4 regions of the Tritonibacter scottomollicae genome follow, and region 2 is predicted to be linked to each of the others. Evidence: riboswitches for the same ligand, from Rfam matches in the RefSeq annotation. Region 2 holds a riboswitch; each other region holds the start of a gene.

Region 1 (5,636 bases), 1.9 Mb from region 2:
GTCGGCAGGCGATAGGCCGCGGTCGGCCAGATCCCAGTCCTTGCGCCGGGCGGTCGACAACGCCACCTGAAACACCGGACAGCCGGTGAGGCTGAGCGGCGAGGCGCTGCCATCGCGGCCCTGCGCGGAAAAGGCGGTGGCGTTGATGATCGCTGCCGGATCAAGCCGAGGCAGCTCGGCGCGCAGCCAGTCTACCGCCTCGGGCGCCTTGAGACTGGGGGCAAAGACGCCAAATGCCGCATAGCCCCGCTCGCGCAGCTGCGCGATCATCGCATCGATCGGCGCGGTGTCGGCAGAGGTCAGGTAGGAGCGATAGAAACTCAGCAGGACCAAAGGTTTGTCCTGTTGCGGCAGGTCGCTCAGCACGCCGTGGTCGGGATCGTAGTAGCCAAAATCGGGCACGGTCTTCTTGCCGATCACCGGCCCGGCATAAAGCCCCGCCGCCAGCGCCAACTGCGCCAGCGCGGCCTGGGCTGCCACCGCACCGCCCGCATCACACAGGCTTTGCAACCGGCGCAGGGTGGAGACGGGCAGGGTGGAGAGTTCGTCCAGTCGCGGATCTTCCTGCCCGTCGGCGGGCAGGATCGCCAGCGCGATGCCTTTGCGCCGGGCCAGATCCTGCAGCGTGGCCAGACCGTAGGACCAGTAGCTCTCGCCGCCGATCAGACGCACCAGAACGCCCTTTGCGCCCTCCAGCGTCTGTTCCGCGTAGACATCGACCGAGAGCGGATGCTTCAGCGCCACCAGATTGGCAAGCCGAGTGGAGGGGAGTTTGCCGTCCGCGCGGTGCCAGCCCGCCGCAAAGGCGCCGAGATCGCTGTCGGAAAAGGACAGCACCACCAGATCGCCGGGGGTCTGCCCGACGTCATAGGGGGTGTCTGTTTCTCCGAGCCCGTGGCTTTCGCGGAAGACGACGTGCATGAGGTTGGTCCGCTTCGTTCAAATCGGAGAGGGCAGCGTCCGACCCTGTGTGGGTGCGAAGCGCCCTCCCGGGGGGAGGGTCGGGCGCTGCCCGGCGTGTCCGCCGGGCGGGACCTCATGGCGAGAGGTCAGCGCCCTTGGTGTTGAAACTCAGGCCCCGAGATCGGCGTGGATGCCTGCTGTGTCGATGTTATCATGCTCGGCGATTACCACCAGCTGGGTCTTGCGCGGCTGCGTGCCCCAGGGTTGGTCGTATTGAGCGCGCAGGCGTTCGCCCACGGCCTGTACCAGCATGCGCATCGGTTTTCCTTCCACGGCCACATAGCCCTTGACGCGCAGGATGTTGCGGGCGCGGGCCATCTCGATGATGCGAGTTTGCAGCGCTTCGGGATCGGATACTTCGCCCATTTCGACCACGATGGACTCAAAATCGTCATGTTCATGATCGTGGTGGCCGTCATGGTGGCTTGGGCGCGCGTCGAGATCGTCTTCGGCGGCAGCGCCAAGGCCAAGGATCACGCGGGGATCGATCACACCTTCGGTCATCGGCAGGATCGGCAGCTTGCGCGGGGCCTCGGCTTCGATCACCGCGCGGGCCTTCTCGACGCCCGCCTCGCCGGCCAGATCCGCCTTGGACAAGAGCACGATATCGGCGCAGGAGATCTGGTCCTCAAAAACCTCGGACAGAGGTGTTTCGTGATCCAGGCTCTCGTCCGCCTCGCGCTGGGCCTGCACGGCGTCCAGATCGGGGGCAAACTGGCCTTTGGCGACGGCCTCGGCATCGGCCAGGGTGATCACCCCGTCCACCGTGATGCGCGAGCGGATGGCGGGCCAGTCGAAGGCCTTCAAGAGCGGCTTCGGCAGCGCCAGACCGGAGGTTTCAATGACGATATGCTCGGGCGGTTCCGGCAGCGCCATGAGGCTCTCGATAGTGGGGATGAAATCATCGGCCACGGTGCAGCAGATGCAGCCATTGGCCAGTTCCATGATGTTCTCCGCCGGGCAGCTCTCGTCGGCGCAGGATTTCAGGATGTCGCCATCGACACCGGCAGTGCCAAATTCATTCACCACCACGGCGAGGCGCTTGCCTTGCGGGTTCTGCATCAGGTGACGGATCAGCGTGGTCTTGCCGGCGCCGAGAAAGCCGGTGATGACGGTAACGGGGATCTTGTTCAATGTGCTCATGGTCGGCCTTTCAAGGTCAGTCCTGCGCCAGTGCGGCAGGGGGCATTTCTGTGGGGGCGTCGGAGCCCTCGGACGAGGCGTTTGATGCCGCCGCCGGGGACAGCTCGACCCCGGGCATGGAGACCGGCGGAATGCGGGCGATCGACTGCTTGCGGAACACCACGGGGCGTTCGCGCCAGGGCACAAATCCGGTGTCGGTGGCGGCATAGGCGGCAGCGCCTGCGAGGATGTCGTCCAGATGGGTGTCGGGGTCGAGATCGCCGTAGATATAGCTCCAACGCTCCGGCCCGCCGGAGAGATGCAGCGTGCAGCTGCGGCTGCAGGCGGAGAGGCATTCGACGCCGCGCACGGTGACGCCCTCGGGCAGGGGGGCGCCTGCAAGGCGATCCGCAAGGATGCGTCCCGGGCGGATGGCCTCCGGGTCGGCGCCTTCGGGACGGCAGGTGGTGCAAACGGTCAGGACAACCGGCTCCGGGCTCTGGCTCGGGGTGTCTCCCATGCGGCCTTGTCTCCTCCTTCTGGGCGGAAGCGGGGCCGGGCCAGCAAGGGGCACCGACGCCATGGAGTGACGGCAAGCCCTCGACCGGTCGCGGAACACCCCGTCCGCCGGTTCAAAACGCGTGTTGGCAGGTCTCCCGGCTTGCGGATGCCAGGGCGGATCTGCCCTGACGGTCATCCCGCCTTCCCGGTGCGACCCCATCGGGGTATGCGCCAGTGGCGTCGGGAGACCTCTCCGGTCACGGTCGCGGGGGCGGCTGTGCTTGAGGGCGCGCGGGACGCCCATGTCACATTCCCTCTTCGCCCGAAGGGTGTCATCTTCGGGAACCAACGAAATTCCCTTGCGCCATGGCGGCACTCTTTGTCAAGACATGGGGTCAGACAGCAGGAGTGACCCCCGTGAGCGACGAGACCACCGCAAAGACCGAAAACGACATCTCTGAGGAGGAAGCGGCGCGCCACGCCTCCAAAATGGCGAAGAAGAAGGCCGCCCGCGACCGGATGATGAAAACGAAGGATGGCGAAAAAGGCCTGATTATCGTCCACACCGGCCCCGGCAAGGGAAAATCCTCCTCGGGATTCGGCATGGTGATGCGCTGCATCGCCCATGGCATGCCCTCGGCGGTGGTGCAGTTCATCAAGGGCGCCTGGCAGACCGGCGAGCGCACGTTGATCGAGGAGAATTTCGCCGACCTGTGCCAATTCTACGCCATGGGCGAGGGCTTCACCTGGGAAACACAGGACAAGGCCCGCGATATCGCTGCCGCTCGCGCCGGTTGGGAGAAGGCAAAGGAGATGATCCTGGACGAGCGCAACACCATGGTGCTGCTCGACGAGATCAACATCGCGCTGCGCTACGAGTATCTGGATTTGCAGGAGGTTCTGGAGTTCCTGGTGGAGCACAAGCCGCCGATGACTCATGTGGTGCTGACTGGGCGCAACGCCAAGGAAGAGCTGATCGAGATCGCCGATCTGGTGACCGAGATGACGCAGGTGAAGCATCCGTTCCGCGCCGGGATCAAGGCGCAGAAGGGTGTGGAATTCTGAAGCGTCGGGCCTTGTGGCTGGTCTTGGGATGCGAGGCTCTGCCTCGCGCTCCGAGGTATTTGGAAAAAGATGAAGGGGTTGTTGCGACCTTTGGTTCTGCTGTGCAGGTCAGGGGAGCTGACCTATTGTTTCGTGCGCGAAACAACGGGGCAGTCTTGCTGATACTTTTTATGCGCGTTGCAAGAGTTGCGCGCGCATAAATCTGGGGCGCGCGCAACAGGGGGCATCAGGGGTAGACCTGTCAGGCCGCCAGTTGTGCGGCTCTGTCGCGGATATAGGTATCGACGGCGGCGCGCTCTGCCTCGTTCAAGCGCAGGCCCAGTTTCGTGCGCCGCCAGAGATAATCCTCGCCCGAGCGCACCCACTCACGGGTGATCGCCCAATCGAGTTCCCGGGCGGTGATCGTCGCGCCAAAGCTTTGGCCCAGATCAGCCTCTTCCTTGGCGTCGGACAGTAGGTCCCAGGCCTCGGTGCCATAGGCGCGCAGCAGGCGGCGCACGGCATAGGGCGTCAGGAACGGGTAGTCGCGGGCGAGCCTGTCGCGCAGCTTTGCCACATCCTCCACCGGGAAGTCGCCGCCGGGCAGCGGCACGCCGGCGGTCCAATTGTCGGAGAGGTCGGGAAAGGCCTCGCCGATCTTGGCCAGTGCGGCCTCGGCCAGTTTGCGGTAGGTGGTGATCTTGCCGCCAAACACGTTCAAGAGCGGCGCCTGCGTCTGATCCAGGGTCAGCACATATTCGCGCGTTGCGGCGGAGGCGGAGCTGGCGCCGTCGTCATAGAGCGGTCGCACGCCGGAATAGGTCCAGACGATCTGATCGCGGGAAACGGGTTTTTCGAAGTAGTTCGACGCAAAATCAACCAGATAGTCCTGTTCTTCCTCGGTGCAGACCGGCTTGGTCTCTGGGTCGGGATGGTCCGCATCAGTGGTGCCGATGAGGGTGAAATCCTCCTCGTAGGGGATGGCGAAAATGATGCGACCGTCCTGACCCTGGAAGAAATAGCAGCGCCCGTGATCGTAGAGTTTCGGCACGACGATATGGCTGCCGCGCACCAGTCGCACGCTCTCTCGGCTGTTTTGGCCCAGCTTTTGACGCAGCACATCCGCCACCCAGGGACCGCCCGCGTTCACGAGCATCTTGGCGCGGCGCGTGGTCTCTTCGCCGGTGGCGAGATCCTTCAGACGGATCTCCCAGTGGTCGGCGTGGCGGGTGGCGTTGACCACTTCGGTGCGGGTCAGGATTTCCGCCCCTCGGGTCTCGGCATCACGGGCGTTGAGCACCACGAGCCGGGCGTCCTCGACCCAGCAGTCGGAATACTCAAACGCCTTTTTGAACTTTGAGTTCAGGGGCTTGCCTGCCTCATCCGTGGTCAGATCAACGGTTGAGGTGCCGGGCAGGATGCCGCGTTTGCCAAGCGTGTCATACATGAACAGACCCAAGCGGATCAGCCAGGCCGGGCGGCGGCCCTTCATCCACGGCATGAAAGTGGTCAGCAGCTTGGATGTCGGCGTGGTGTTATCGAACCGCATGTCCTTGTGGAAGGGCAGCACAAAGCGCATCGGCCAGGAGATATGCGGCATGGCGCGTAGCAGCACCTCGCGTTCGATCAGCGCTTCCTGCACCAGCCGAAACTCGAAATACTCCAGATAGCGCAAGCCCCCGTGGAACAGTTTGGTGGAGGCCGAGGAGGTGGCGGAGGCGAGATCGTTCTTCTCTGCCAATGCGACCGACAGGCCACGACCGGCGGCGTCGCGGGCGATGCCGCAGCCGTTGATGCCGCCGCCAATGACAAAAAGATCGGTGATGTCGGAGGTGTGAGCTGTATCAGTCATTTTCGCTGCTTTCGGTTTCCGGGTTGCCGTCCGCAATGAGGATTCGGGTGCCGGAGGCGGCTGCGGCCTCGGCGAATTCCGGCGGTACGGGGCGGTCGGTGATGACAATATCCAGCTCCGCCAGCGCGCAGATGCGCACCGGAGCGGAGCGGTC
Region 2 (5,636 bases):
GCCGAATTTTGGTGACATCCCCAAAAAATATGGATGACACATCCTCGGAGTAGTTCACCCGAAAGTCCAACCCCTTATATGCCGCCTTGGCCGACAAGAGCACCGCGACGTCTTCAACTAAGTTACGAAGTGAGAACAATTCGGGCTGCAGTTCGATTTTTTCAGATCTTATCTGTGAAAAATCCAAAACATCATTGACGATCTTAAGCAATGCATTTGCAGAATTGAAAATTGTATTCGCAAAGAGCGACTGCTCCTGATCCAACTCCGTTTCTTGCAGCAACTCACAAATTCCCAGAATCCCATTCATTGGGGTTCTGATTTCGTGACTCATATTGGCAAGAAATCTCTCCTTGGCCTTGTTCGCTTGCTCCGCCTTCTCTTTGGCGACCCGCGTGAGTTCCAAAGCAACATCGCGTTCACGTTCAGAGGTGATGTCTTCGACGGACCCCACCAGATGAGTAAGCTTCCCCACTTCGTCAAAAACCGGGGTCATCGTGTTACGAATATACTGCGTCCCCAGAACGGCAGGCAAATTTATCTCATATGTCGTGGCCTTGGCCGTCCGCACCACATTCTGCTGCACTGCAAGGGCACGTGCACCAGTGGAGCCGCCAAATATCTCCAAAGCGGATTTCCCGAACCAGCCGCTTTCGGGAAGCTGTGCGATTTCCCGCGACCGTTTGTTGATCGCGATATATCGGGGGATCTGGTCGTCACCGACTTCCAAAACGATTACCGCCATGCCTATAGCATCCAATATGGCATAGAGTTCGTTCACTTGCAGTCGTTTCACGCGTTTGTCCCTTTGTGCAGGAGAGCACCTACCGCAGTATGCCGGGGGCAACATCTAACCGAGCATATCCTAGTACCGAGTTTCTCTAAACCAAAATTGAACATGGAGGTCTTCCGGAGGTTCAAATGCGCTGAATTGCGCAGCCTTGGGCATGACGACATCCGCCTGCATACCTGCCAGCGCCCAGACCCTCGCGATGAGGGATGCCGTCGGCAAGAGACAAGAACGCCGGAGGGGATTTACGGGCTCTGCCAGGGTGCGACGGTGCATACAGCGTCGGGCTGATGTACTGGCGGCACAATAAATGGCGTTCTCCGAGCTTTCCCGAACGGAACACCGCCCGGCCCGTCGGCCCGCCGCCAGCGAACCTGTCACCATGAGAACCTTTCATCACACCGACGTGACATGCTAAACTGTCGTGCACGCGAGATGTGGAGGCGCAAGATGACGACGGAGACAGGGGGCTGCCTGTGTGGAAGTGTCCGGATCACAGCAGTCGGACCGCCGATGCGCGTTGGCATGTGCCACTGTCTCGACTGCCGCAAGCATCATGGTGCGGTCTTTTACTGCGCCGCAGTATTTTTGCAGCAAAACGTGACCGTCAGCGGTGATCTGCGCCACTATCAGGAGCGGTACTTCTGCCCTACATGTGGGTCCTCCGTTTTCGCCAAAAGCGGCGATGAGATAGAAGTGCATCTTGGCGCCTTGGATAAGCCGGACATGTTTGCGCCAGAGTATGAACTATGGGTGCAGCGGCGTGAAAGCTGGCTTCCTGCGCTCGACGGCCGCCCACAACACGATCAAAACCGGCACCAAGACGACTAGCGCGCAGCTATCCACATGCCTCTGTGGAAAACTTCCCTGAAGAAACCATACACCATATATTGACCATTTGCTGGATCTGCATCAATATCGTGTTGCTTTGGTTCTTGTGAGGCGACTCGCAAGCAATGAGGGAAATCGGTGAAAAACCGACGCTGCCCCCGCAACTGTAAGCGGCAAGTCCACCCTGGGCCACTGATGCGCAAGACGCATTGGGAAGGCGGGATTGGGCATTTGAGCCGTGAAGCCAGGAGACCTGCCAAAGCAGACAACGACGACCGCGGCGGAGGGCCCGGACGCGTGACACGGTGCTGTTTCGGCGCCGGGTTCCGTGTCCCCTTTCGTCCAAGCAGACAAAACCTGAGGGACCCTTTGCTGATGAGCATCACCGTCTATTCCAAACCCGCCTGTGTGCAATGCACCGCCACCACCCGCGCACTCGAGGCGAAGGGAATTTCTTTCGACGTGATCGATCTGACCGAAGATGCTGCCGCAATGGAAATGGTACAGGGCCTTGGTTACCGTCAGGCCCCTGTGGTTGTCGCCGGACAAGAGCACTGGGCCGGGTTTCGCCCCGACCTGATCGGCCGTCTGGCCTGATCCGGCGCTGATCGGATGGCCGGGCTCGTCTTTTTCTCTTCACGATCGGGCAACACGGCCCGATTGGTGGAGCGCCTCGGGCTGGAGGCTCTGCGGCTGCCGCAGGCAGGGCCGCCGCCTGAGCTGGACGCGCCCTTTGTACTGGTGTCTCCGACCTTCGCCGACGGCGAAGGGCGCGGCGCAGTGCCCAAGCCGGTCATTCGGCTTTTGAACAACACACGCAATCGCGCCCTCCTGCGGGGCGTGATCGCGGGAGGCAACCGCAACTTTGGTGCGACCTTTGCCCTTGCCGGTGAGGTCATCGCACGCAAGTGCAGCGTCCCCGTTCTCTACCGCTTTGAACTGGCGGGAACCGAAACAGACATTACCCGCATCCGCGCGGGCCTTGCCCGGTTCTGGGCAGCACAGGAGAGCCAGACATGCTTGACGCAAGCGTAACCGCCGATCTCGACTATCATGCCCTGAACGCGATGCTGAACCTCTATGATGATGAGGGGAAGATCCAGTTTGACGCCGACCGCATGGCGGCACGGCAGTATTTCCTGCAGCATGTGAACCAGAACACCGTTTTCTTTCATTCGCTGGAGGAAAAGCTGTCCTATCTGGTCAAGGAAGGCTTCTATGAAGCGGCTGTGCTTGATCAATACGAGCGCAGTTTCCTCCACCAGATCTGGGACGCGGCCTTTGCCAAGAAATTCCGGTTCCCGAGCTTTCTGGGGGCGTTCAAATACTACACCTCCTACACGCTGAAGACCCGCGATGGGCAGCGCTATCTGGAGCGTTACGAGGACCGGGTGGTGATGAATGCGCTGACGCTGGCGCGGGGTGACGCAGCGCTGGCGATGCAGCTGATGGGCGAGATCATCGACGGCCGGTTCCAGCCTGCCACGCCGACCTTTCTGAATGCCGGCAAGACGGCGCGGGGCGAGTTCGTCTCCTGCTTCCTGTTGCGGCTGGAAGACAACATGGAAAGCATCGGGCGCGGCATCAACTCCGCCCTGCAGCTCAGCAAACGCGGCGGTGGCGTGGCCCTGATGCTGACCAACATTCGCGAGCATGGCGCCCCGATCAAGGGGATCGAGAACCAGTCTTCCGGGGTGATCCCGGTGATGAAACTGCTGGAAGACAGCTTCTCCTACGCCAACCAGCTGGGCGCACGGCAGGGCGCAGGTGCGGTCTATCTGAACGCCCACCACCCGGATATCCTGCGTTTCCTCGACACCAAGCGCGAAAACGCCGATGAGAAGATCCGCATCAAGACACTGAGCCTTGGCGTGGTCATTCCCGACATCACCTTCCAGCTCGCCAAGAAGAACGAGGACATGTATCTGTTCTCGCCCCACGACGTGGAAAAGGTGTATGGCAAAGCCTTCTCGGAAATCTCGGTCACCGAGAAATATCACGAGATGGTGGACAACCCGCAGATCCGCAAGAAGAAGATCAACGCCCGCGCCTTCTTCCAGACCATTGCCGAGATCCAGTTCGAATCCGGCTACCCCTACATCATGTTTGAGGACACGGTGAATTCGGCCAACCCGATCGCCGGTCGGATTTCGATGTCCAACCTCTGCTCCGAGATCCTGCAAGTGAACACCGCGTCCGAGTTCACCGATGACCTCTCTTACGCGCAGATGGGCACCGATATTTCCTGCAATCTCGGCTCCATGAACATCGCCCGCGCCATGGATGGCGGCGATCTGGCGAGCACCGTCGGCACCGCGATCCGGGCATTGAATGCGGTGTCGGAAATGTCCGCCATCGATAGTGTTCCCTCGATCCGCAAGGGCAATGACGAAGGCCATGCCATCGGTCTTGGCCAGATGAACCTGCATGGCTACCTCGCCCGCGAGCGCATCCATTACGGCTCAGCTGAGGGTATCGACTTCACCAATATCTACTTCTGCACCGTGTTATTTCACGCTCTCAGTGCCTCCAACACGCTGGCACAAGAAAAAGGCACACGGTTCAAGGGCTTTGAGGACTCGACCTATGCCGATGGCAGCTTCTTTGCCAAATACGTCGACCGGGACTGGCTGCCGGAGACCGACCGCGTGCGCGAACTGTTCGAGGGCGCCGGCATCAATGTGCCGAGCCGCGAGGACTGGTCCGTCCTGTGCGACAAGGTGAAGGAGCACGGACTTTACAACCGCAACCTGCAGGCGGTGCCGCCCACCGGGTCGATCAGCTATATCAACTATGCCACCTCCTCGATCCACCCGATCACCGCCAAGATCGAGATCCGCAAGGAAGGCAAGATCGGCCGCGTCTACTATCCCGCGCCCTATATGACCAACGAGAACCTTGAGTATTACCGCGATGCCTATGACATCGGCCCCGAGGCGATCATCGACACCTATGCGGCGGCAACGCAGCACGTCGATCAGGGGCTGTCGCTGACCCTGTTCTTCCCCGCGGAGGCCTCGACCAGAGACATCAACCGCGCGCAGATCTACGCGTGGAAGAAAGGGATCAAGACGATCTACTACATCCGTCTGCGCCAGCAGGCGCTGGAAGGCACCGAGGTCGAGGGCTGCGTGTCCTGTTCGCTGTAACCTGAGGTTGGGATTGGGGGCTCTGCCCCCGGCCACATACGTGGCCTCCCCCGAGGTATTTTGAAAAAGATGAAGGGGCGCGGCCCCTAGCTGCTGAGATCGAGTATATGAAAGACATGACCCAACCCCGTGCCGTGCCCAAGGCGATCAATTGGAACCGTCTGCAGGACGACAAGGATCTGGAGATCTGGAACCGCCTGACAGTGAACTTCTGGCTGCCGGAGAAGGTGCCGCTGTCCAATGACATTCAGTCGTGGTCGCAGCTGACCCCGGATGAGCAGACCCTGACCATCCGGGTTTTCACCGGCCTTACCCTGTTGGACACCATCCAGAACGCGGTTGGCGCGCCGACCCTGATGCAGGATGCAATCACTCCGCATGAGGAATCGGTACTGAGCAACATCGCTTTCATGGAAGCGGTGCATGCGCGCTCTTACTCCTCTGTGTTTTCCACCCTGTGCCAGACCACCGAGGTCGATGAGGCCTTCCGCTGGTCGGCTGAGAACGAGCACCTGCAGGCGAAGTCGCGGCTGATCCTTGATGAATATGACGCCACCGCCTCGCCGCTGCGCAAGAAGGTCGCCAGCGTGTTCCTGGAGAGTTTCCTGTTCTATTCGGGCTTCTATCTGCCGATGCACTGGTCCAGCCGCGCGCGTCTGACCAATACCGCGGACCTGATCCGCCTGATCATTCGCGACGAAGCGATCCACGGCTATTACATCGGCTACAAGTTCCAGCGCGGGCTGGAGCGGGTGAGCGAGGCAGAGCGCAAAGAGATCAAGGATTTCGCCTTCGCGCTGCTGTTCGACCTTTATGACATTGAAGCGCGCTACACCGAGCAGCTCTATGACGGGTTGGGGCTGACC
Region 3 (5,636 bases), on a different replicon from region 2:
GGTTGTCGAGCATCCAGCGGGTGCCGATACTGTCCGCCTGGGCCTTGGCTGTGATCGTCACGTTGCGTGGCCGCGACGGCGACGAGGAGATTGTATATGTCCGGTGCAACGGACCACCCGGAACCGGGATTTCCAACGTCATGAACTGACCGGGATCAAAGTCGAACAACGCCCCGGATGGCGCCTTGAAGGTGAATGAGGCGGTGTTCTCCATCTCTGGAATGATGGAGACGCATTCCAGCATCTCAGTATCTTTCCAGATTGTGCGTTCACTGATTTTCGGCATGTTCTGTTACTCCGCCGCCAAGGTCTGAGGGGCGCAATTGCGCTTGAGGGTATCGAGGTACCACTGCACGAACTGCAGCACGCCGCTTTCCTGAACCTGGGAATAGGGACCGGGCTCGTAGGCAGGTGAATTGATGCCCATCTGATTGTACTCGACCACTTCGCGGTCTTCGTCGTTGGTTGCGATCCAGACCTCGGTCAGTCGGTTGAGGTCATAGTCCACCCCTTCAACAGCATCCTTATGGACCAGCCATTTGGTGGTGACTTCGGTTTCGGTCGCACTGATCGGAGTGACCCGGAACACAATGGAATGGTCCGACAGGAAGTGGTTCCAGGTGGTCGGGTAGTGGAACTTCAACAGCGATCCGGCATCGGCGAACGGCGCCCGCCCCAACCAGCGGCGCACTGCGGTCTTACCATCGAGCGTATAGCTCTCGGCGCCCTCTTTCAGCGGCATACGGGCCACGCGGAACTGACCATCAGCGTTCAGATAGAATTCCGCCGGCATCCCTGCCTGCTCGCAACGGTTGAAATGCGCCTGCAGAGTTGCGGGCGTTTCGCCGCCTTCGATACCGGTGATCGATGGATCATCCGGGAATGTCCGGCATAGCGACGGGTGGTTGCCGCCACAGTGATAACACTCACGGTTGTTTTCCCAGACCAGTTTCCAGTTGCCCTGCTCGATGATCGAGCTCTCATAGGCAACCTTGGCATTCGACAGGTCGTGCACCTCCAGGTAGGGGCGTGTGATCTCTGCAAAATGCTCAAAGTCCGGCGCCTCATCCGCAAGGCAAATGTAGACGAGCCCGGCAAGTTCACGACAGTGCACTGTCTTCAAACCGTGTTTGCTGGCATCAAAATCCGGTCCCATGTCTCGGGCCCACAGCAGGCGGCCATCCAGCTCATAGGTCCACTGGTGATAGGGACAGACCAGCTTTGGGTTGTTGCCCTTCTTCGCCTTGCAGATCACCGATCCCCGGTGACGGCAGGAGTTGTGAAACGCACGGATTACGTCGTCGGACCCGCGCACGATGATCACGTTGTACGTGCCAATCTGCTGCGTGACGTAGCTGCCTGATTTTTCCAGCTCGCAGGCAGGAATGGCAAACAGCCACTCCTTGTAGAAAATCTCCTGCAGATCGGTCTGGAACACATCAGCATTGTTGTAAAATGCCTGCGCCAGCCCGTGTCCCGGCTGGTGGTTTGCGATCAGCGCATTGATATTGCTGTTCATTTCCTGACTCCCCTGCCGCCTGCGTCCGACATGTGCGGCGCGACTGCGGTTGGTTGGTTGTTCGGACGGCACAGGGAACCCGTTAGGCCGCGGCGGAGGAAGCCGCGCCCTGCAAGATGCCCAAACCGCCGCCCGCGGTTGACGATATCTGTTGAGGCTGGTTTCCGGGCTCAGGAACTGACCAATTGGTCGGAGCGCAACGCCTTCCCGGGGTCCTCCACCCAGTGGCTGATGTCGCGCGCGCGGGTTCCATGACCGTTGCGGGGGCAGCGCCGGAGTTTCACCGGCTTCCCAAATTCTCCACACGGATCGCTCCGCGCAGCACCTCTTGAGACTGAGTTGTACCGAGATTCGAAAAACCAGATCCGCGAATTGCGACATTGTTTATTGAGTTCGAGACAAGCGCGACGCCCGCGCCACAATTCTTGCTCGGCGTCGTCCACACCGCCCCCCAAGACAGACATGACCGCAACGGAGCGCTCAATACGCGCCGATGCATTCGGCGTGGCGAACACGGGGGTCGCACAGGGATCTTCGATGGTCCTGACCGCATGCCGCAGATGGTAAGGGCGCGCCGCGTATCCATGCCGCACACGATGTCGGTGTTCAGAACATCGAGACGTGCTTTTGTCCGTTTTACCATCATCAAGTGGGCGCAAACGCTCCAATAAAAGCAACATATGCGATGGTTTGGCGAATTAAATGGTACGGCTTTCCGCATTCAAGCAGGAGTTCATTAATTCAATTCGACAAGTCTTTCTTTTGAAAACACGTTATCTTTGGGGATAACATTCAGGTGCGGTGCAAGGAGCAGTACGGCTTCAACCGCAACTTGTTGTTAGTAAAAGGTCAAAACATGTCAAAAATGAACGTACAAGACTACGCACTGATGTCGGGAGCGAAACCGGTTCTCCTGAACGTCCTGTCCATTGATGATGACGAAATTGATCGTATGCGACTGCTGAAGATCTGTCGCAAAGCCGGGCTCATGGTAGATTTTACCGAAGCTGCAAACCTGGCTGAAATGCGTGAATGCCTCGATGTGGACGCGTTCGATCTGGTCTTCATCGACCACGATCTGGGCATGGATACAGGCCTCGACGCGCTTGGCATCCTGCTGTCGCATGAAGATCAGGTCGGCGCGGTTCCGATCATGCTCACGTCCTCGGTCGACTACCATGTTGCAGTCGAAGCCATGCGTCGGGGGTGTGCCGACTATATCGTCAAGGACGAACTCACGGTTGATGCGCTGATAAAATCGGTGACATCGGCCATCGAACGACGTGCGCTTTACGGGGCGCTCACGGATGCGCGCGCGTCAGAGTCAGAGCTAAAGTCGATTTTTGAACGTTTCATGGTGAGCTGCGGGCCAGAAATGCGCGAGCTACTGCGCAGAAGCATGATGGGCGTGCGAGCGGTCAAGATGCAGGCGCGCAGCGATGATGCTATCGACCCGACGCTGCTCTCGAACCTGTCGATGTTTGAACGCGGTGCAAAGGATCTGGTAGCCTTTATGGACGATCTTGAAAGCGTCGTGGGTGAGGGTCGTCGCCTTACGGTCACCGAGTTGCGAAAACGCCTTCAGTAGGGGTACCCGCCCCGGCATACACATGAGTTAGGCGCAGCGGTTTTACTGTAGCGCAGGTTTGAATTCCTTATCCGGAGAGGTGACTATCGTGTCGCCAAGGTGGATCTCTATAAAGCTAAAAGTCGCGCTGGTAGTATGCCTTGTTTCTGGAGCGTCTTTCAGTGTCTTCTTCGCCATCAATTATCAAGACACCATTCAACGTATTCACGCTCACGCAGAAGAGCTGATACAGCGCAATCACGAAACACACACGCGCTACATCGTTGATACGCTGACAAAAATGCGCCAGGATTCGGAGATGATCGTTGGCTTCCCGCCAATTTCCGGGATCATCCGGACCCGCGAAGCGATCGACAACCGCGATCCGCTGGATGGGTCAACACTCGCCGATTGGCGCGCTCGGCTTGAAACGCTTTTCATCAGCATCATCGGCAATCGCAGTGGCTACAGTCAGATTCGGCTGATCCTGGCAGAAAACAACTGGTCTGAATTCGCCCGCGTAGATCAAGACAATGGAGATGTCCAAGTCGTTCCTCAAGACGACCTTCAGTCCAAGGGCGAAGAACCATATATTAAAGCTCTACAGGCCGATCCCACTTCAGACATTCTGTTTTCGAACGTTACCCGCAACCGGGAGCACCAAAGGGTATCAGGACCTCCGATGCTGCGGTCGATGAAACGCGTTGTTGACGAACACGGAAACCTGCTCGGGGCGATCGTGGTAAACGCAGATATTGCGAGTCTGCTTACTGTCCCTTCCAGCTCCGAAGACTTGGGACAAACCTTTTATTCAGTTGAAAATTCTGAAATCGCGGGCATTCCTGTCGCTGATGGCGACAGAAACTTCTACGCCAATATCGAAGACAAACCAGACACGATAAGTTTAGAGCAACTTGCCAGTTTTCCAGAACGTAGATTGGTTCACTTTAAAGATCAAATTGGCGTGTACATCAGCCGGGTCGACACCGGAAATGAAATGGTCCCGTTTACGTTCAGAATCGCAACCACGGTCGACCTGCATGACTTGTACTCTGCGGCACGGGATGAGCTTTGGCGGAACGTCGGCAACGCGCTCTGGCTGACCATCCTTGCCTCGGGTCTCGGGTACCTCTTCTCTGCAAAATTGCTCCGCCCCCTGCAAGTATTGCTGTCTGAGATCAACGAGAGCAGCCAGACCCTTCACCCACTGAGCAACAGGTACCGCGGCAACGATGAAATCTCCGACATAGCGCAGAATTTCACACGCCTGACCAATGACTTGATCCACGAAACACAGCGCCTCGACATGGTTCTGAGCAATATCTCTGAAGGCATCCTGACCTTATCCGAGGACGGGAGCATCGAAGATGCAAACCCCGCCGCCAGCCGTATCCTCGGCAACTCTGAACCGGAATTACGCGGCGCACGCTTCTTGGAACTTTTGGGTTTTGACGCAGAGGCTACGCAAGGGTTGCTAGAAGATGCTGCATATGCGCATGCCGCCGAGGAGGCTGGAATGCGCGAACTCACGATGACTCGATCGGATGGCTCCCGTATCGTGCTCAATCTGACATTGCAGCACGCCACATATGCAGGTGAGGGGCGGTTTATTGCCATGATTAGGGATGTAACGAGACGGGCGGCCGCCACAGAACGCTCAGAGGCGTTGATCGCGGCCTTGCAGAGATCCAACGCCGAACTCGATCAATTCGCCTATGTCGCTTCGCATGACCTGAAGGCCCCACTCAGGGTTATCAGCAACGCCGTGGTTTGGCTCGAAGAAGATCTGGAACCCTATTTGACGGATGACACGCGAGAGAGCATGAACCTGCTGAAAAGTCGCACCAGCAGAATGGAACGCTTGTTGAATGACCTGCTGCAACACTCAAGGATTGGCAGAGTCGCGGAACCAGAGACCAGAATACCCGGCAAGACCATGGCGGAAGAACTTCTGCAATTGCTTGAGGTGCCTGACGGCATGAGCATTTCTTTCTCCGATGGATTTCTTGACCTGCATATGCGGAAGTTTCCCTTGGAAACGATCTTCGTCAACCTCATCGGAAACGGTATCAAGCACCATGATCGCGATGTCGGGCAAATAACTGTCAATGTGGAGCAATGCGGGGCGGGTTGGCGTTTCCGCGTCGAAGATGACGGCCCAGGTATAGAACCCGTCTACCATCAGCGAATTTTCAAGGTGTTTCAGACCTTGAAATCCAGAGATCAGCTTGAAAGCAGCGGCATGGGCCTCGCATTTGTAAAAAAGTACATCGATGTAGCCGGCGGAGATATCAAAATACTATCTGATGGCGAACGCGGTACCATCTTCGAATTCTTCTGGCCGTTCGAAAAACCTCAACAGGATCAGGCAGCGTAGCTATGCAATCCCACCACTCCGACTCCCGTGACGTTCAGATTATTCTCGTCGAAGACGATGATGGAGATGCCAAGGCCATTCGCCGAGCCTTTTCAAAAGCGCGCATCGCGAACAAGATTCAACGTTTCAGGAACGGTGAAGAGGCTCTCGCCTTCCTCAAGGGGGAAGGCGAT
Region 4 (5,636 bases), 1.9 Mb from region 2:
GGGCGATGGACAGCGGGCTGCTCGATGCCGTCACCACCCAGGCCACTGGCGCGGATATCTGCATCGGCGAAGGGTCCATGGGGCTGTTCGACGGCGTTGCCACCCGCGGGCAATCGGGTTTTGGTTCCTCGGCAGAGACCGCGCTCAGGATGGGCTGGCCGGTGGTGCTGGTGATCGACGTGGGCGGGCAGGCACAATCCGCCGCCGCCACCGCGCTTGGCTTCAGGATGTACAACCCCGATCTGCCCTTTGCGGGCGTGATCCTGAACCGGGTCGCCAGCCCCCGGCATGAGCGGCTGACCCGGCTGGGGATGGAGCGTGCGGGCGTCAAGGTGCTGGGCGCCCTGCCCCGGCGCGGCGATCTTACGCTGCCCGAACGCCACCTTGGCCTCATTCAGGCGGTGGAGCATCCCGATCTTGAGGCGGCGATTGCGGGCTACGCGGCCTTCCTGCGCGACAACGTCGACCTTGACGCGATCCGCGCGGTGGCCAGCACAGCTGCGGCCCCTGCCCCGCGCGCCCTGCCAAAACCGCCAGCACAGCGGATCGCACTGGCGCGGGATGCAGCGTTTTCCTTCACCTATCCGCACCTGCTGGAGGGCTGGCGCGCCGCCGGGGCCGAAATCCTGCCGTTTTCCCCCCTGAACAACGAGCCCCCCGCCCCGGACGCCGATCTGGTCTGGCTGCCCGGTGGCTATCCAGAATTGCACGGCGCGGCGCTGGCAGCGGCGGAGACATGGCGCGCAGGCCTGCAGAAACATGCGCAGACGAAGCCGGTGCATGGCGAATGCGGCGGCTACATGGCGCTTGGCACCGCGCTGATCGACAAGGCGGGCACCCGGCACCAGATGGCCGGGCTCTTGGGGCTGGTCACGTCCTATGAGAAGCGCAAGTTCCACCTCGGCTATCGCCGCGCGGAGCTGCAGGCGGGCATGCCGGGCTTTGACACCGGCGACTTCCTGCGCGGGCATGAGTTCCATTACTCCACCATTCTGGATGAGCCCGACGCACCACTGGCGCGGGTCATGGATGCGGATGGCAACCCGGTGCCGGAGACCGGCTCGATTAAGGGCAACGTCACCGGCACCTTCTTCCATCTGATCACCGCAGAGCATGAGGGAGAGCACGCATGAGTGGCTTTGTCAGCTTTGTTTCCTCCGGTCCCGGCGATCCGGAGCTGTTGACGGTGAAGGCCGTAAAACGGCTGGAGGCGGCGGATGCGGTGCTGTTCGACGATCTGTCCTCGGGGCCAATCCTGGACCATGCCCATGCGGATGCGGATCTGGTGGGGGTCGGAAAACGCGCCGGGCGCCCCTCGCCGAAACAGGACCACGTCAGCAAACTGCTGGTGGAATACGCGCAATCCGGCGCCCAGGTCGTGCGGCTGAAATCCGGCGACAGCGGTGTTTTTGGCCGCTTGGAGGAAGAGCTGACCGCCCTGCGCGCCGCTGGCATCAAATACGAGATCATTCCCGGCGTCACCGCCGCCTCGGCCGCAGCAGCGGCGGCGGGCATTCCGCTGACGCGGCGGCTGACTGCGCGGCGGCTGCAGTTCATCACCGGCCATGACGTGACCGGCGGGTTGCCGGATCACATGAACCTCGCCGCCCTTGCCGATCCGGAGGCCACCACGGTGGTCTATATGGGCAAACGCACCTTTGCGTCGATGCTGGCGCTGCTGTTGGACGAAGGCCTGCCGCAGGACACGCCGGCGCTGGTGGCCCTCGGCGTCTCCACCCCGGCGCAGGAGCTGCACCGCACCACGGTGCAGGCGCTGCCTGAGCTGCTGGAGCGCATCGACAGCGCCGCGCCGGTGCTGATCCTTTACGGTCCGCTGGCGGATGAAGACGCGCCCGCATGACGCAGCCGACGCTCACGCTCTGCCGCAGCTGCAGCACTGCCGACCCGGACCTGCCACGACAGATCTCCGCGGCGCTGGCGGCGGCGGGGCTGAGCGCGACGCTGCAGCAGGTCGACTGCATGTCGGGCTGCGACCGCCCACAGACCCTGGCGATCCGCCAGAGCGGCAAGACCGCCTATCTGTTTGGCGAGATCACATCAGCGGATCTGCCCGATATCCTGACGTTCCTGCGCCTCTATGCCAGCAGCGCCGATGGCACGCTGCCGGATGCAAGGCCGCTGGGTGAGCTGCGGTTCAAGGCCATTGCCCGCATCCCCGCAGAGCTGCCCTGACCGCATCGCCAGAGGCTATCCGCCCTCCGCAAGCCCCCTGAAGATCACGGAACTGCCGCGAACAGCGCCTCCGGTGGCGTATTCACGCTTGACCGGAGCAAAGCGCGCAAGGCACAACAGATGCATACGGTGTCTGATGATGCAAAGCATCGGGACTGAAACGGGAATGAGGAACGGCGGACCCAATCGCGGCGCCGAAGCCCCAACCGCCCCCGCGACTGTGAGCGGCGAGCGACATTCTGAACCCACTGGCCTGCGTGCCGGGAAGGAGGATGATCGCCGTGACCCGCGAGTCAGGAGACCGGCCGTATGGAACGAGAACTTTATGTCTGCCGTCGGGTGTGACGGCACGGAGGACACACACATGACGACCAAGACGCTTACCTCGACCACATCCGTCTCCAGCATCATCCCGGCGCTTTTTGCCGTGGTTCTGGGTCTCGGCATCATCACCGTGACCGGCCATGTGCAGGCCTCGACCCTGCATGATGCGGCGCATGACGTGCGCCACGCCACCGGCTTTCCCTGCCACTAAGACCATGCTCGCACGTATTCTGACCAGCGCGTTGTTCGCTGGCGCTGCAGCGGGGCTGATCGTCGCCCTGCTGCAGCTTTTCTTCGTGCAGCCGGTGCTGTTGCATGCCGAACTTTATGAAACCGGCGCGCTGGTGCATTTCGGCGGTGATCCCGTCAGTGCCCATCCCGAGCTGCCGGGCCTGTTCGATGAGCCGATGCGCAACCTGCTGAGCGTCCTCTTCACCATGCTGACCTACACCGGCTACGCGCTCGTTCTGGTGGCGCTGATGTCGCAGGCGGAGCGTCAGGGCCATGTGGTCACCGCACGCCACGGCATCATCTGGGGGATTGCGGGATTTGTCGCCTTTCACTTCGCGCCCGGCTTCACCCTGGCCCCCGAAGTGCCCGGCGTCGCCGCCGCCGATGTCGGCGCGCGTCAGATCTGGTGGGTGGCCACCGTTGCGACCGCCGGCGTTGCCATGTGGCTGATCGCCTTTGGCGGCAAGCTGGTGTCCTACGTGGTGGCGGCGCTGCTGCTGATCGCCCCGCATGTGATCGGCGCGCCGGAACCCGATACGTTCACCGGCCCGGTGCCGACCGAGATCGGAGCGCTGTTTGCCGCGCGGGCCTTTGGCATCGGCATGGCCGCCTGGGTGCTGCTGGGCGCCTTTGCCGCCTATTTCTGGCAGACCGAGTCCGCCCGCGACGCAGCTGCAGCGTGACCCAGAACGCCTGATGATCCCCGCCGCGCACATCGCGCCCGGCGGGGATTTCCATATTGAAGGAAGACCCCATGTCCCGTTCGCTCGCCCTGTTTGCCATCGGTCTTGTCTTTGGCGGCGGCATCGGCTTGGTCACCGCCGCCGGAAATGGCGTGACCTTTGATGGCCACGACCACGGCGACCCCGCCCATCATGGCGGCGGCAGTCAAGCCGAGATGGCCGCACATGATCACTCCGCCATGGTCAATATGGCCGCTGGCCCGGAGGCCCCGGCGCTGGAGATTGCACTGACCCCCGATCCGATGTCGGGCTGGAACCTGCACGCGATGCCGCAGAATTTCCGCTTTGCGCCCGAAAACGCCTCCGGCGCTGATTTGGAGGGCGAAGGCCACGCCCATGTCTATGTCAACGGCGAAAAGATCGGGCGGCTCTATGGCCGCTGGATGCATATCGGCACGCTGCCCGAGGGTGAGGTGGAAGTGAAGGTCTCGTTGAACTCCAACAGCCACGGGGTTATCGCGGTTGACGGCAACCCGGTCGAGGCTGCGGTGACCGTGGACACGCGCTGATGGTGCGCTCCTGAGACCATGCCCTTGACCTGCCCCGGACACGGCACCAAGACCGGGGCAGATCTGACCGCCCATTTATTCTTGAGAGATTGCGCCCCATGCTCCACCTCAGCCTGATCGGTATCGGCACCGGCAACCCCAAGCATCTGACGTTGCAGGCGGTGGAAGCGCTCGGCGCGCAGGATCTGATCCTGATCCCCAACAAGGGTGCAGGCAAGGATGACCTTGCCGGGCTGCGCCAGGCGATCTGCGCCGAGGTGCTGGCGGGGGTCGCGCAGCCGCCGAAGATCGTCGAATTCGACCTGCCGGTGCGAGATCCAGCCACTGCCGACTATCGTCAGCGAGTGGATGACTGGCATGACGCGATTGCCGAGGTCTGGCAGGCGACCATGGCGGCGCATCTGCCGAAGGGGGGACGCGTGGGGTTTCTGGTCTGGGGGGATCCGTCGCTCTATGACAGCACCATGCGAATTGCCGAGCGTCTGCGCGCGCGGGTGGGGATGCAAATGCAGGTGATACCGGGCATCACCTCGATCCAGGCACTGACGGCCGCCCACGGCGTGCCGCTGAACGGCATTGGCGCGCCGGTGCAGATCACCACCGGGCGACGCCTGCGCGATCACGGCTGGCCCGAGGGCTGCGACACGCTGGTGATCATGCTGGACGGGGATTGCTCATTCCAGAGCCTTGAAGTGCCCGAAGAGGTGATGATCCATTGGTCTGCCTATGCGGGCATGGAGAATGAGATCAATATTGCCGGGCGCCTGTCCGAGGTGCAGGCGGAGATCCTCGCCACACGCGCCAGCGCCCGCGCCGATCACGGCTGGATCATGGATATCTACCTGTTACAGCGTCTGACCTAATCACCTGACCTGACCTGACCTGACCGCTCGGCCTGGCCGCGACGCGTGTCCTCATCAGCGGGGGCCTCCCGCCCGTCGCTGGCCGTGCCAGAGGCACAACCGCTCCCGTTGGGCATGGCGCCGGACCTGACGGTCCGGCGCCGCAGCCTGTCCGTAGGACAGGCTGCCCGGCCCAACCCCAAGCGGGGTCTTGCGTCAGCAAGGGACTGCGCGGGGGCGGGAGCTCCCCCTGCCCGACCTCCAACGGTCTGATTTCGGCGCGACACCACGGGCTCAGGCGTGGCTCAGACAGCGCCCTCCGGCAGGCCATGCACCGCGAGGGACTTGTTGCCGAACCGCTTGTCCTCTGTCACCTCGCGCCCGAACCATTCGGGCGGCACGAAGGCCTCCGCCGCAGCCTCATCGGCGAACTCCACCTCAACCATCTGCAATGGTGCCAGTGTGCCCTCGAAAATGTCGAACTCATACCCCCAGCCATCCGCCAGCACGCCGGTCCAGCGGGTCTTTTCCAGCCGCCGCCCTTCGGTGCCGGGCCAGAAGGTCTCATAGACCGTCCGGGTGATCTCCGCCTCGCGCTCTTCGCGCACCCGGCCCGCGCCGCCCTTCTGGGTGAGGAAGAACCGTTCCCCCTTCTGGCGCAGGCGCAGTTCGGTGCTGTCCTCCAACGCTGTCAGATAGCCTTGCTTGACCGGTGTCGCCGTGGCTGCGGTCAGATCGGGGCGCTCCGCAACCAGGTACTTCCGTTCGATCTCTTTCATGGCGATCCCTTTGTT

Evidence for each region. Region 2 has a riboswitch for cobalamin ahead of nrdH (glutaredoxin-like protein NrdH). Riboswitches for the same ligand answer to the same signal wherever they lie in the genome.
Region 1: linked by a shared signal. The riboswitch ahead of R1T40_RS10565 (DUF1636 domain-containing protein) and the one ahead of nrdH (glutaredoxin-like protein NrdH) in region 2 are both predicted to bind cobalamin.
Region 3: linked by a shared signal. The riboswitch ahead of R1T40_RS00635 (aromatic ring-hydroxylating oxygenase subunit alpha) and the one ahead of nrdH (glutaredoxin-like protein NrdH) in region 2 are both predicted to bind cobalamin.
Region 4: linked by a shared signal. The riboswitch ahead of R1T40_RS10635 (CbtB domain-containing protein) and the one ahead of nrdH (glutaredoxin-like protein NrdH) in region 2 are both predicted to bind cobalamin.

Annotation. Positions count from the first base shown of each region.
Region 1 is NZ_CP136704.1:2,073,185-2,078,820, reverse strand. Features, by position in the region: gene cobN (cobaltochelatase subunit CobN) at 1-921, opposite strand, end outside; gene cobW (cobalamin biosynthesis protein CobW) at 1,072-2,106, opposite strand; gene R1T40_RS10565 (DUF1636 domain-containing protein) at 2,123-2,605, opposite strand; cobalamin riboswitch at 2,715-2,951, opposite strand; gene cobO (cob(I)yrinic acid a,c-diamide adenosyltransferase) at 3,004-3,651, shown strand; gene glpD (glycerol-3-phosphate dehydrogenase) at 3,893-5,482, opposite strand; gene R1T40_RS10550 (DeoR/GlpR family DNA-binding transcription regulator) at 5,475-5,636, opposite strand, start outside.
Region 2 is NZ_CP136704.1:219,011-224,646, reverse strand. Features, by position in the region: gene R1T40_RS01745 (PAS domain-containing sensor histidine kinase) at 1-796, opposite strand, end outside; gene R1T40_RS01740 (GFA family protein) at 1,241-1,621, shown strand; cobalamin riboswitch at 1,704-1,896, shown strand; gene nrdH (glutaredoxin-like protein NrdH) at 1,997-2,218, shown strand; gene nrdI (class Ib ribonucleoside-diphosphate reductase assembly flavoprotein NrdI) at 2,234-2,656, shown strand; gene nrdE (class 1b ribonucleoside-diphosphate reductase subunit alpha) at 2,638-4,770, shown strand; gene nrdF (class 1b ribonucleoside-diphosphate reductase subunit beta) at 4,878-5,636, shown strand, end outside.
Region 3 is NZ_CP136702.1:150,744-156,379, reverse strand. Features, by position in the region: gene R1T40_RS00640 (hybrid-cluster NAD(P)-dependent oxidoreductase) at 1-286, opposite strand, end outside; gene R1T40_RS00635 (aromatic ring-hydroxylating oxygenase subunit alpha) at 293-1,519, opposite strand; cobalamin riboswitch at 1,658-1,863, opposite strand; gene R1T40_RS00630 (response regulator) at 2,376-3,107, shown strand; gene R1T40_RS00625 (sensor histidine kinase) at 3,187-5,463, shown strand; gene R1T40_RS00620 (response regulator) at 5,466-5,636, shown strand, end outside.
Region 4 is NZ_CP136704.1:2,087,910-2,093,545, forward strand. Features, by position in the region: gene R1T40_RS10620 (cobyrinate a,c-diamide synthase) at 1-1,133, shown strand, start outside; gene cobA (uroporphyrinogen-III C-methyltransferase) at 1,130-1,861, shown strand; gene R1T40_RS10630 (DUF1636 family protein) at 1,858-2,193, shown strand; cobalamin riboswitch at 2,304-2,517, shown strand; gene R1T40_RS10635 (CbtB domain-containing protein) at 2,558-2,728, shown strand; gene R1T40_RS10640 (CbtA family protein) at 2,733-3,431, shown strand; gene R1T40_RS10645 (hypothetical protein) at 3,503-4,000, shown strand; gene cobF (precorrin-6A synthase (deacetylating)) at 4,099-4,863, shown strand; gene R1T40_RS10655 (CYTH domain-containing protein) at 5,148-5,621, opposite strand; gene R1T40_RS10660 (ParA family protein) at 5,618-5,636, opposite strand, start outside.